Regions from separate parts of the Peribacillus sp. TH16 genome, predicted to be linked through region 2. Evidence: riboswitches for the same ligand, from Rfam matches in the RefSeq annotation. Region 2 holds a riboswitch; each other region holds the start of a gene.
What was found. A riboswitch is a leader RNA that binds a small molecule or an ion and turns the genes downstream of it on or off. The one in region 2 is predicted to bind S-adenosylmethionine.

Region 1: linked by a shared signal. The riboswitch ahead of JFV29_RS10775 (sugar ABC transporter substrate-binding protein) and the one ahead of mtnK (S-methyl-5-thioribose kinase) in region 2 are both predicted to bind S-adenosylmethionine.
Region 3: linked by a shared signal. The riboswitch ahead of metK (methionine adenosyltransferase) and the one ahead of mtnK (S-methyl-5-thioribose kinase) in region 2 are both predicted to bind S-adenosylmethionine.

Annotation. Positions count from the first base shown of each region.
Region 1 is NZ_JAEKEM010000002.1:2,241,954-2,245,239, reverse strand. It holds gene JFV29_RS10780 (GTPase domain-containing protein) at 1-1,747, shown strand, start outside; SAM riboswitch class I at 1,844-1,949, shown strand; gene JFV29_RS10775 (sugar ABC transporter substrate-binding protein) at 2,066-3,181, shown strand; gene JFV29_RS10770 (sugar ABC transporter ATP-binding protein) at 3,247-3,286, shown strand, end outside.
Region 2 is NZ_JAEKEM010000009.1:641,426-644,711, reverse strand. It holds gene mtnA (S-methyl-5-thioribose-1-phosphate isomerase) at 1-530, opposite strand, end outside; gene mtnK (S-methyl-5-thioribose kinase) at 545-1,747, opposite strand; SAM riboswitch class I at 1,828-1,982, opposite strand; gene JFV29_RS17035 (nitrilase-related carbon-nitrogen hydrolase) at 2,106-2,441, opposite strand; gene JFV29_RS17030 (pyridoxal phosphate-dependent aminotransferase) at 2,716-3,286, shown strand, end outside.
Region 3 is NZ_JAEKEM010000009.1:2,211,956-2,215,241, forward strand. It holds gene metK (methionine adenosyltransferase) at 238-1,431, opposite strand; SAM riboswitch class I at 1,595-1,758, opposite strand; gene pckA (phosphoenolpyruvate carboxykinase (ATP)) at 2,312-3,286, shown strand, end outside.

The DNA.
Region 1 (3,286 bases), on a different contig from region 2:
ATTGGGAGGCGGATTGGAAGCGGGCGAAAAACTGTTCAATTCCATTATTCAGTGGGCTGAAGAGAATAACTTAACAGTTGGCAATAAGCTGAAATGGATGGTAGACGGACTTAAGGATACCGAAAATTTCAATCTTCTTCTTGTCGGAAGCACAGGCAATGGCAAAACATCCTTTATTCAGTCACTTGCTGGAGAGAGTATTGCTGCCGAGGACCATTCGTCCCTTGTCAGTGTCAAAGATGGAGATAATCTGGAAATCTATGAAATTACAGATACAGATCACAAAGTCGTTGGTGAGTTAACTGAATTGGATGAAACACGCCGTCAGCGCGGAACCATTGTCGACGTGACCCTTATTAGTGACTACCTAAGAAATAATCGCCTGCGTTTACTTGATACACCAGGGTTCAATGGGGAAAAAAGTGTAGACTCTGATTTCCAAGGGTATTTACAGGGCAGCGATGGATTGATGTTTGTTCTCGATGCACGAGCGCCTTTCACCGGTAGTGAACGAGATTTGTTATTGGAAATTCAAATGATGGCACCGAAACTTCCGATTCATTTCTTACTAAATAAGATGGATACGATTTACAGTGACCAAGTGGCAGTCCGGATGGAAGATGAAACATGGGATAAAGTGAATGCGTATTTCCCGAACGCAAAAGTATTTGCGTTCTCCAAACTTTATGACAGCAAACAGCAGTTACAGGACCTTTCATCCTTCCTTGATTCGAATTATCAAGCTGATAATTGGAAGGAAAGAAGATCTGAGAAGATTCTTGCATTCATTCGCAAAACGTTATCTTACCTGCTAGAAAAACGGGCAGCTAATGAGCGGAAATGCGAGCACTCCATTTCTTGGAATGAGCAGATGGAAGTCAAATTGAATGGAGCCGTCAATCAACTGGCAGATTTGGAAAAAGAAAAAAGTGAAAATATCATAAGGTCGTATCGTTCAATTAAAGAAGAAGTGAAAAAACAGCTTTCTTCAAGAATCCCTGAATTACTAAGAGAATGTTCTAAATCATTAACGGAAAGTAGCGATTTCAGCCAAGTTCATATACAGTTGAACGATGAAATGAATGAGCAGATTCAGGCATATATTTCAGACAAGATTATGCCGCAATATTACCGTTCTCTTCAAGACTGGATTGCTACATCTCAGTTGGAATTTACACAAATTCAACAGTTTATGGATGAGATGAGCACAGGGTTCAATGAATTGTACAAAGAAGAGCGAATTACACTTGCGGGAGACTTTAGAGTTTTGGATGATTGGCGCCGTGATGCGGATCGGATGACAAGCAGTATCCGCATTGAAGACGTTAATATTTTACTACGCCGGACCCCATCGCAATTGCTGCTTAAAGGGGCAGGGAAGCTGTTTGGAGCGATTCCGCAAAATAAAGCTAATATGTACAACCGGTATAAGAAGTACCTAGAAAGTGAAGACTACCAGGATGTTGCAGAGATGATCAGTGACCGTTTCCTTACACAATTCGGATTGTTTGAAAAATCTTTGGATAGAGATATCTCACTTTTCTATCGCGGTTCATTTGCCTTACTTCAAAAAACGATAGAACAAACACAGACTGAAATCAAAGATCATCAGGCAGCACTGGAGCATATGAGAGAAAATCCGGAAGTATACCGTGACCCGATTACTCTATTTGAAGTGAAACTACGTCAGTTAGAAAGACTTGAAAAGATCGAGAAAAAGCGTCTGGCTAAGCTACAAAGAAAATAAGTGTAATAAGAAACATTTTAAATATTCAAAAATCTATTGACTTTACGACTATATCCCTATAAAGTGGTAATTACGAAAAACGTAACACATTATATTCTCTTATCAAGAGTGGCGGAGGGACTGGCCCTAAGATGCCCAGCAACCGTTCCATTAGGAATTGGTGCTAAATCCTGCAAAACAGAAATGTTTTGACAGATAAGAGAGGGACAAGTCTGCAAATCAGCTGATTAAACCTCTCTATTCTAGAGAGGTTTTTATTTTGGGATTTACACCAACCTAATTGATAAGATTAATGAGTGAAAAGTAGGGGGAACTAAAATGAGGAAGTCAATTTTTAAAAGGGTTTTCGTTTCGGTCATAGCTTCGGCTTTGCTTTTAACGGGCTGCTCTTCAGGACAAAGTTCAACAGAATCAAAGAAGGATGAAAAAGTATCTTTTAAAAATGTCCCAGAACGATTTGCAAAAGGGGAAGGTGCCAAAATCAAAGTCATTCGTAAAATTGGCGGAGATGATCATACGGCTCAATATTTAGCTGGAGCGAAGGAAGAAGGAGAAGCATTAGGTTTTCAAGTGGATACGTATACAGCAAATGGCGATACGGCTAAATTCCATGATGCAATCGCCCAGGCTTTACAAGAAGATTATGACGGCTATATTATCTCCCATGGTGATGATGCAGCAACAGTGAATGACGTTCAAAAGTTGGTTGATGCAGGAAAGAGCGTTGTTACATTCGACTCTATTAGCGACTTATCTAAAATTGACGGTGTGACCTTAACTTCACAGGATGATGAAGCATTGGCAACACTGGCTTTTGATAAATTGATAGAAGAACAAAAAGGTGAAGCAGCGATCGCATACCTTTGGGTAGATGGTTTCCCGCCAATGGTGAGAAGAAATGCGGTGTATCAGGAAAAATTAAAAGAAAATCCTGGGATTAAAGAAGTCGAAAGATTCGGAGTAGCATCTGCAGATACTTCGGTTCAGACACAAAATGCGGTAGCCGCAATGTTGAATAAATATCCCAAAGGCAAACTAGATGCGATTTTCGCAACATGGGATGCATTCGCAATTGGAGCGGCTCGTGCGATTAAAGAAGCTGGCCGCGATGAAGTGAAGATATACGGAATCGACGTATCTAATGCTGATCTTCAAGAGATTCAAGCGAAAGGCAGCTCTTGGTCTTACACGGCAGCTGTCGATCCGAAATTGATTGGTGCAGTGAATATGAGGATTTTGGCAAAAAAATTAGCGGGTGAAGAAACACCGCAAACATATGACTTAGAAGCTTCACTTATTTCACAAGAGCAGATTCAAGCTTCAAAAGAAGCGGTCAACATGGCCAACTTGTCCGGTATTGTCGAAGGATGGGGAGTATCAACGGAATTTGAAGAAGAATGGATGAAAGTATTGAAAGATCATTATAAAAAGTAAAAAACAGAGTCATTAGACACTCTCTTTCTAGTGAAGAGAGTGTCTGTTTAATAGGGGGAATGGGCATGAGCACACAACTAGAAATGAAAAAGATATCGATTGAAT
Region 2 (3,286 bases):
AAGGGAGCCAAGGCTGTACCATAGCGAGCAGTGGCAATTCCCCCAGCGTTGCAATGCGTTAATATGGAATCTCCTTCAGCAAATAAGGATAAACCATTTTCCCCGATTTTTCGGCACATTTCTTCATCTTCTGTAAAGATTGCTTTTGCTTCCAGTATAAGTGCCTCTTTGGCAGTTGGAATACTCTTGGCTGCTTGCAAAATGTTTTCCATCCTTTTTAACGCCCAAAAAAGGTTGACTGCAGTAGGGCGTGAAGAAGCTAGTTTTTTAATATGTTTAGTTACATTTTGTTTGAATTCCCCTAAATCAGTTGAACCATCCTGATTCGCTCCAAGTGCGACACCGAATGCTGCAGTTAGACCAATTGCTGGGGCACCGCGGACCTTTAATGTCAAAATGCTGTCAAATACATCCTCAACGGAATAAAGTTTAATGAATTCTGTAATTGTAGGTAAGGCCTGTTGATTTAATAAAGTTATATGAGTATCATCCCATTGAACGGAATAAGGTAAGGCTGTTGTCGTCGTCATATGTAGTTCTCCTTTTAAAGGGTTGAATAGGTAGGCAGTGTATGTTGCTTCAATGCTTCAATCACAGCTGGAACATCCAATTGTTCCCTTTTTTTAATTAAAAAAGCACCAATTTTCAATGTAGCCGTTTTGGCAGCGATTCTTGTTTCTTTATCTTCAATAACATTTAAATCTGCAACATGAGATAAGCCTATTGTTCTCCGAATCAGCTCGCAGCCAGCAAAACCATATGCATCTTTTCTGAATTTAGTGAGCACATATGATAGATAACCATTTACTTGACGAAACGGACTTTTGTTTTGGGTATTCCAAAGACTAGTATATGTCTCTTCAAAAGTATCCCAAAATTCTTGGAGGTGTGTGAAAATTTCCTCTTTTCCAGCGGGATTACGTGTAACTGCCTGGAATAGAATGTTTGCTGTGTATTGGCCAAGATCAAACCCAACTGGTCCATAAAAAGCGAATTCAGGATCAATAATCTTCGTTTCTGTATCACTTGCAAATATACTTCCCGTATGTAAATCTCCATGAAGTAAGGCTTCCTGTTCGGTTTCAAAGCTTTGTTTCAGCTTAGCGACTTCAAGTATTACTTCTTGATCATTCCAAATGCTTTTGGCAGCATCCGTCAATTCTACTTCATACTCACCCGGTAGTTCTTCAAAAAAAGGATCTGTGAAAACAAAAACTTCAGTAATTTTGCAGAGTTCAGGATTCGTGAAGTTTCGGGCCACTTCTTTTTTCGCAGACGGTTCTAAATGCAAATCAGATGTGTAAAATGCCGTTTTGGCAACATACTCACCAATATGTTTCGATAGTAATGGAAATTGATCGCCATCGATTAAGCCTGTTCTCGCTATTTTTAAGTGTGAGAGGTCTTCCATGATTGTGATAGCAAGCTGTTCATCTGAATAATAGACTTGCGGTACAAATTCGGGACAATAGCTCTTGAAATGGATAAGTGCATTTGCTTCAATTGCAGCCCTTTTTAAGGTCAGCGGCCAACTTTCACCAAGTACCTTTGCATAAGGAACCGCTTGTTTGATTATAATTCCTTTTTTTGTGGCTGTGTCTGTAATATGAAAGACATAATTTAAGTTTCCATCGCCTATCTCTCTACATTTTAAAGTGGCATCTGTTTTGACCAACCCTAGTTTTTTTGCAAGGGTTATTGCAGTTTCATTTGACAGTAATTCAAAGTTCGAATGGTTTAAAGTCATTATTTTCCCCTCCAAATATTTAAAATAATAATGAAAAAGCCTCTTTCATATAGAAAGAGGCAGAAGTTTTAGCTTCGGACCTCTTATCTTCCAGAAATATTGCTTTCTGGTGGAATTAGCACCGTGCCCTGTGGATTTATAATCCGGCGGAAACTCCGCCCCATTTCACAATGGTATTACAGTCGGTTGCTGGGCTTCATAGGGCCTTTATCCCTCAGCCTGCTCTTGATAAGAGTAAATGTAAATGTTAATGTTTTCTGAAATTTTAATCTTCGGGAAAATAATATCAACTTTTTAAATAGTTTGTCAATGGGTAATTTAATAATAATCCGCACGACGTTCTTCGAATTCAGTTTTGTTACATGCTTCCGTTACTTTTGAGAGGTCCAGGGTACCTGTTAGGAGTTCTTTCTTCGCCGGCTTCACTTACGATATTCCCCCATGGATCTATAATCAGGGATTGTTCGGCAAATAGTTTAATAAAATCGGACCCTGAACGATTTAATGCTAAAACGTAGGCTTGGTTCTCCATGGCACGGCTGACCCTATATCGGTCCCTAATAATCGAGGCTCGGTTTGGGCCACTCGGCGGATACGAATAGAACTTCCGCACCTTGAACGGCATGGACTCACTGACATCCTTGTAAACGTATGTTATAACAAATGAATGTAATCGTTTTTTCTGCTTCTTCATCCGCAATCTCATTCAACCTAGTTAATTCGTATCCAACTGTTCAAAGTTCAGGTAAAATAACTATATCCGGATTAGATTAGACGGCGTTTTCTATCCATTTGTACTGCGAAATGAAAGTTAATATAGGGTTATCCAAAGGCATATCCATTTGGTGGAAGGAGATTTTCCATTTCATTTTTTAAAACCTCTATATGTAAAAAAACACTTTACAAGACTATGATAAACATATATCATTTGTGACTAGAATTTCAAGAAATTTCAGAGAAGGTGTTTAATGATGCAATTCGAAAAATCCAGACAGCTTCAGGAACTACCCAAGCAGTTTTTTGCTTCTCTAGTTGCAAAAGTTAAGGCAATTACAGAGCAAGGTCATGATGTCATTAATTTAGGGCAGGGAAATCCTGACCAGCCGACGCCAGAGCATATTGTGAAAAGTTTGCAGACTGCTGCAGAAAATACAATAAATCATAAATATTCTCCTTTCCGAGGACATCAATACTTAAAAGAAGCTGCGACTGTCTTTTATGAACGTGAATATGGTGTCAAGTTAGATCCTAATAGTGAAGTGGCTATTCTATTTGGTGGAAAGGCAGGACTTGTCGAACTTCCACAATGTTTATTGAATCCCGGGGATACGATTCTGGTACCTGATCCAGGCTATCCTGATTATCTATCTGGTGTAGTTTTAGCCCAAGCAAAAACAGAATTCATGCCTTTGACAGAAGAAAATGATTATCTTCCGCATTATGGAGAAATACATACAGAAACCCTTGAAAGAGCCAAAATGATGTTCTTGAACTATCCGAATAATCCAACTGGAGCATCAGCAACTGAGGGTTTTTTTG
Region 3 (3,286 bases), 1.6 Mb from region 2:
TTCACGAGTAAAACTACATAATTCACGAGTAAAACCCAAAACTCACGAGTAAAAACTAAAACTCACGAGTAAAACTAAAATTCACGAGTAAAAAACTACATAATTCACGAGTAAAAAAACTAAATGGCTGGTTTAAATAGGATTTCTTGAATTATTCCCTTAGTCGACAAATTTAATCCATTTCACAATTGAAAAAGGTGCCTCGCTAGTTGCGAGGCACCTTTTACTTTTATTTGATTACGCTTGTGCTTTTAAAATTTCAGCTTTATCTGTGCGTTCCCAAGGAAGATCAACATCTGTACGGCCAAAGTGTCCGTAAGCAGCTGTTTGTTTGTAGATTGGGCGACGAAGATCAAGCATTTTGATGATACCAGCTGGACGCAGGTCGAAGTTAGCGCGTACTAGATCAACTAGTACTTCTTCGCTTACTGTTCCTGTTCCGAATGTATCAATCGAGATTGATACAGGCTCTGCCACACCAATTGCGTATGCCAATTGTACTTCCGCTTTGTCAGCAAGGCCAGCAGCTACGATGTTTTTCGCAACGTAACGAGCAGCGTATGCCGCAGAACGGTCAACTTTTGTAGCATCTTTACCGGAGAATGCACCGCCACCGTGACGAGCGTATCCGCCGTACGTATCAACGATGATTTTACGTCCAGTAAGACCAGCATCCCCTTGAGGTCCGCCAATTACAAAACGGCCAGTTGGGTTAATGAAGTACTTAGTCCCAGCATCGATTAATTCAGCTGGTACAACTGCTTTAATCACATGTTCTTTTAAGTCAGCTTGAATTTGCTCAAGAGTTACCTCTGGATCATGTTGTGTTGAAATAACAATTGTGTCAACTCTTACAGGTTGATTATTTTCATCATACTCCACCGTTACCTGTGTTTTACCATCAGGACGTAAGTAAGCAAGCGTTTCATCTTTACGAACTTGAGACAAACGGAATGAAAGTTTATGAGCTAATGAAATCGGAAGTGGCATAAGCTCTTCTGTTTCATTGCAAGCAAAACCGAACATAAGCCCTTGGTCCCCTGCACCGATTGCATCGATTTCTTCATCTGACATATTTCCTTCACGAGCTTCCAACGCTTTGTCTACGCCAGCTGCGATATCAGCAGATTGCTCATCAATAGAACTCAATACGGCACAAGTTTCAGCATCGAAACCGTATTTCGCACGTGTGTAACCAATTCCTGCAATCGTATCACGAACGATACGTGGAATATCCACATAAGCGGACGTTGTAATTTCACCAGCAACAAGTACAAGACCTGTTGTTACACTTGTTTCACACGCAACACGTGCATTTGCATCCTTAGCAAGGATAGCATCTAAAATGGAATCTGAAATCTGATCACAAATCTTGTCCGGATGGCCCTCTGTAACAGATTCAGAAGTAAATAGACGTTTCTTTGACATCATATTTCCTCCTTGGAAGTTAGTATGTTGTAGGCAAAAGCCTGATTTTTTTACGGAACTCGTTTTCCCTTATTAGCTTCAACTATAGACACAGAATTACTAAAAAACACAAAAACCTTCCCTGGCAAATGAGGAAAGGTTTAAAATTCTGTCATCTATCCTTTCACTCTTATCGTTCAAGGGTTTTTTACCTTGCTCAGGTTAGCACCATCACCACTATTCCTTGAAGAACTATCGCTTTATTTTCGGCGATTGATCTTGGAGTCAAGTTCAATATGGCAGGTTGCTGGGTTTCAAAGGGCCTGTCCCTCCACCAACTCGGGATAAGAGAATCCGTACAATTTAAGATATTATCGTATTTGGTCGGAATCTGTCAATGCTTTTCGAAAAAGAACATTTTTCCCCATCACAGCTTTCACGATAAAAAATGTGCTAATCCTCTGTCATTATTGGATTTTCGATGTAGAAAACAAACGAAAATGTAGAAAATTACCATAGATAAAAGAACTTGAAAAATCTGACTTCGAACCGCATAATAACTTTTTAGGATTTTGCCTTTTGATGTAATAGCAAGTTGTTCTTTTCTTAATTTCTTCCTATTAATTAAAAGAATAAAACCTTTTTTATATTCCTGAAACGAGACCCATTCGATCAAGATTCTAATCTTGATAATGGGCTTTCTTCCTAATTACACCACCCAGTTCAGATTCCTCCATTCAAGTATATGCAGGAACCCGAACTCGGTTCATAACGCATTTTAAAAAATGATTAAGGAAACCATATAAAAAATATCACAAAAAAAATAAATAGTATAGACTATTTAAGTGAATGTGTTATACTAATTGTAATATAAAAACTTAAAACAAAGGAAGGTACCTCATATATGAATTCTGTAGATGTTTCTAATGAGTTACACCAATTATTGGCAGGAAATAATGTGCAAACTCAACTTTCAGTTCCCCAATTGGTTGAAAAAGTATTAAGCAGAAACGAAGGCGTTCTGACATCAACTGGCGCAGTAAAAGCTGAAACAGGCAAATATACTGGCCGTTCACCTAAAGATAAATATATCGTAGACGAAGCTTCTGTGAAAGACAAAGTAGATTGGGGTTCCGTAAACCAACCAATCTCTGAAGAAGTATTCAATAAACTATATAATAAAGTAGTTGACTACCTAAAAGCAAAAGAAGAGATTTTTGTTTTCAAAGGTTTCGCTGGCGCGGACGAAACATCACGTCTTCCTATCCAAGTTGTAAATGAATATGCATGGCATAATCTTTTCGCTCACACTTTGTTCATCCGTCCAAATGAAGAAGAACTAAGAGGTCACGAATCAGAATTCACGATTCTTTCTGCACCTAATTTCAAAGCAGATCCAGAAGTAGACGGAACTCAATCCGAAACATTCATCATCGTTTCATTTGAACGCCGTACTATCTTAATCGGTGGAACGGAATATGCAGGTGAAATGAAAAAATCGATCTTCTCAATCATGAACTACCTACTTCCAGAGGCTGGAATCCTTCCAATGCATTGCTCTGCTAACGTAGGACGTGAAGGAGATGTCGCTTTATTCTTCGGACTGTCTGGTACTGGTAAAACAACTTTATCTGCAGACACTAATCGCAAACTGATTGGTGATGACGAGCACGGCTGGTCTTCTAACGGTGTATTCAACATCGAAGGCGGCTGCTATGCAAAAACAATTAACCTTTCACGTGAAAAAGAACCGCAAATTTTCGATGCCATCCGTTTCGGTGCCGTATTGGAAAACGTAGTTGTTGACCCGGAAACACGTGAAGCAAACTACGATGATAGTTCATTAACAGAAAACACTCGTGCTGCATACCAAATGCAA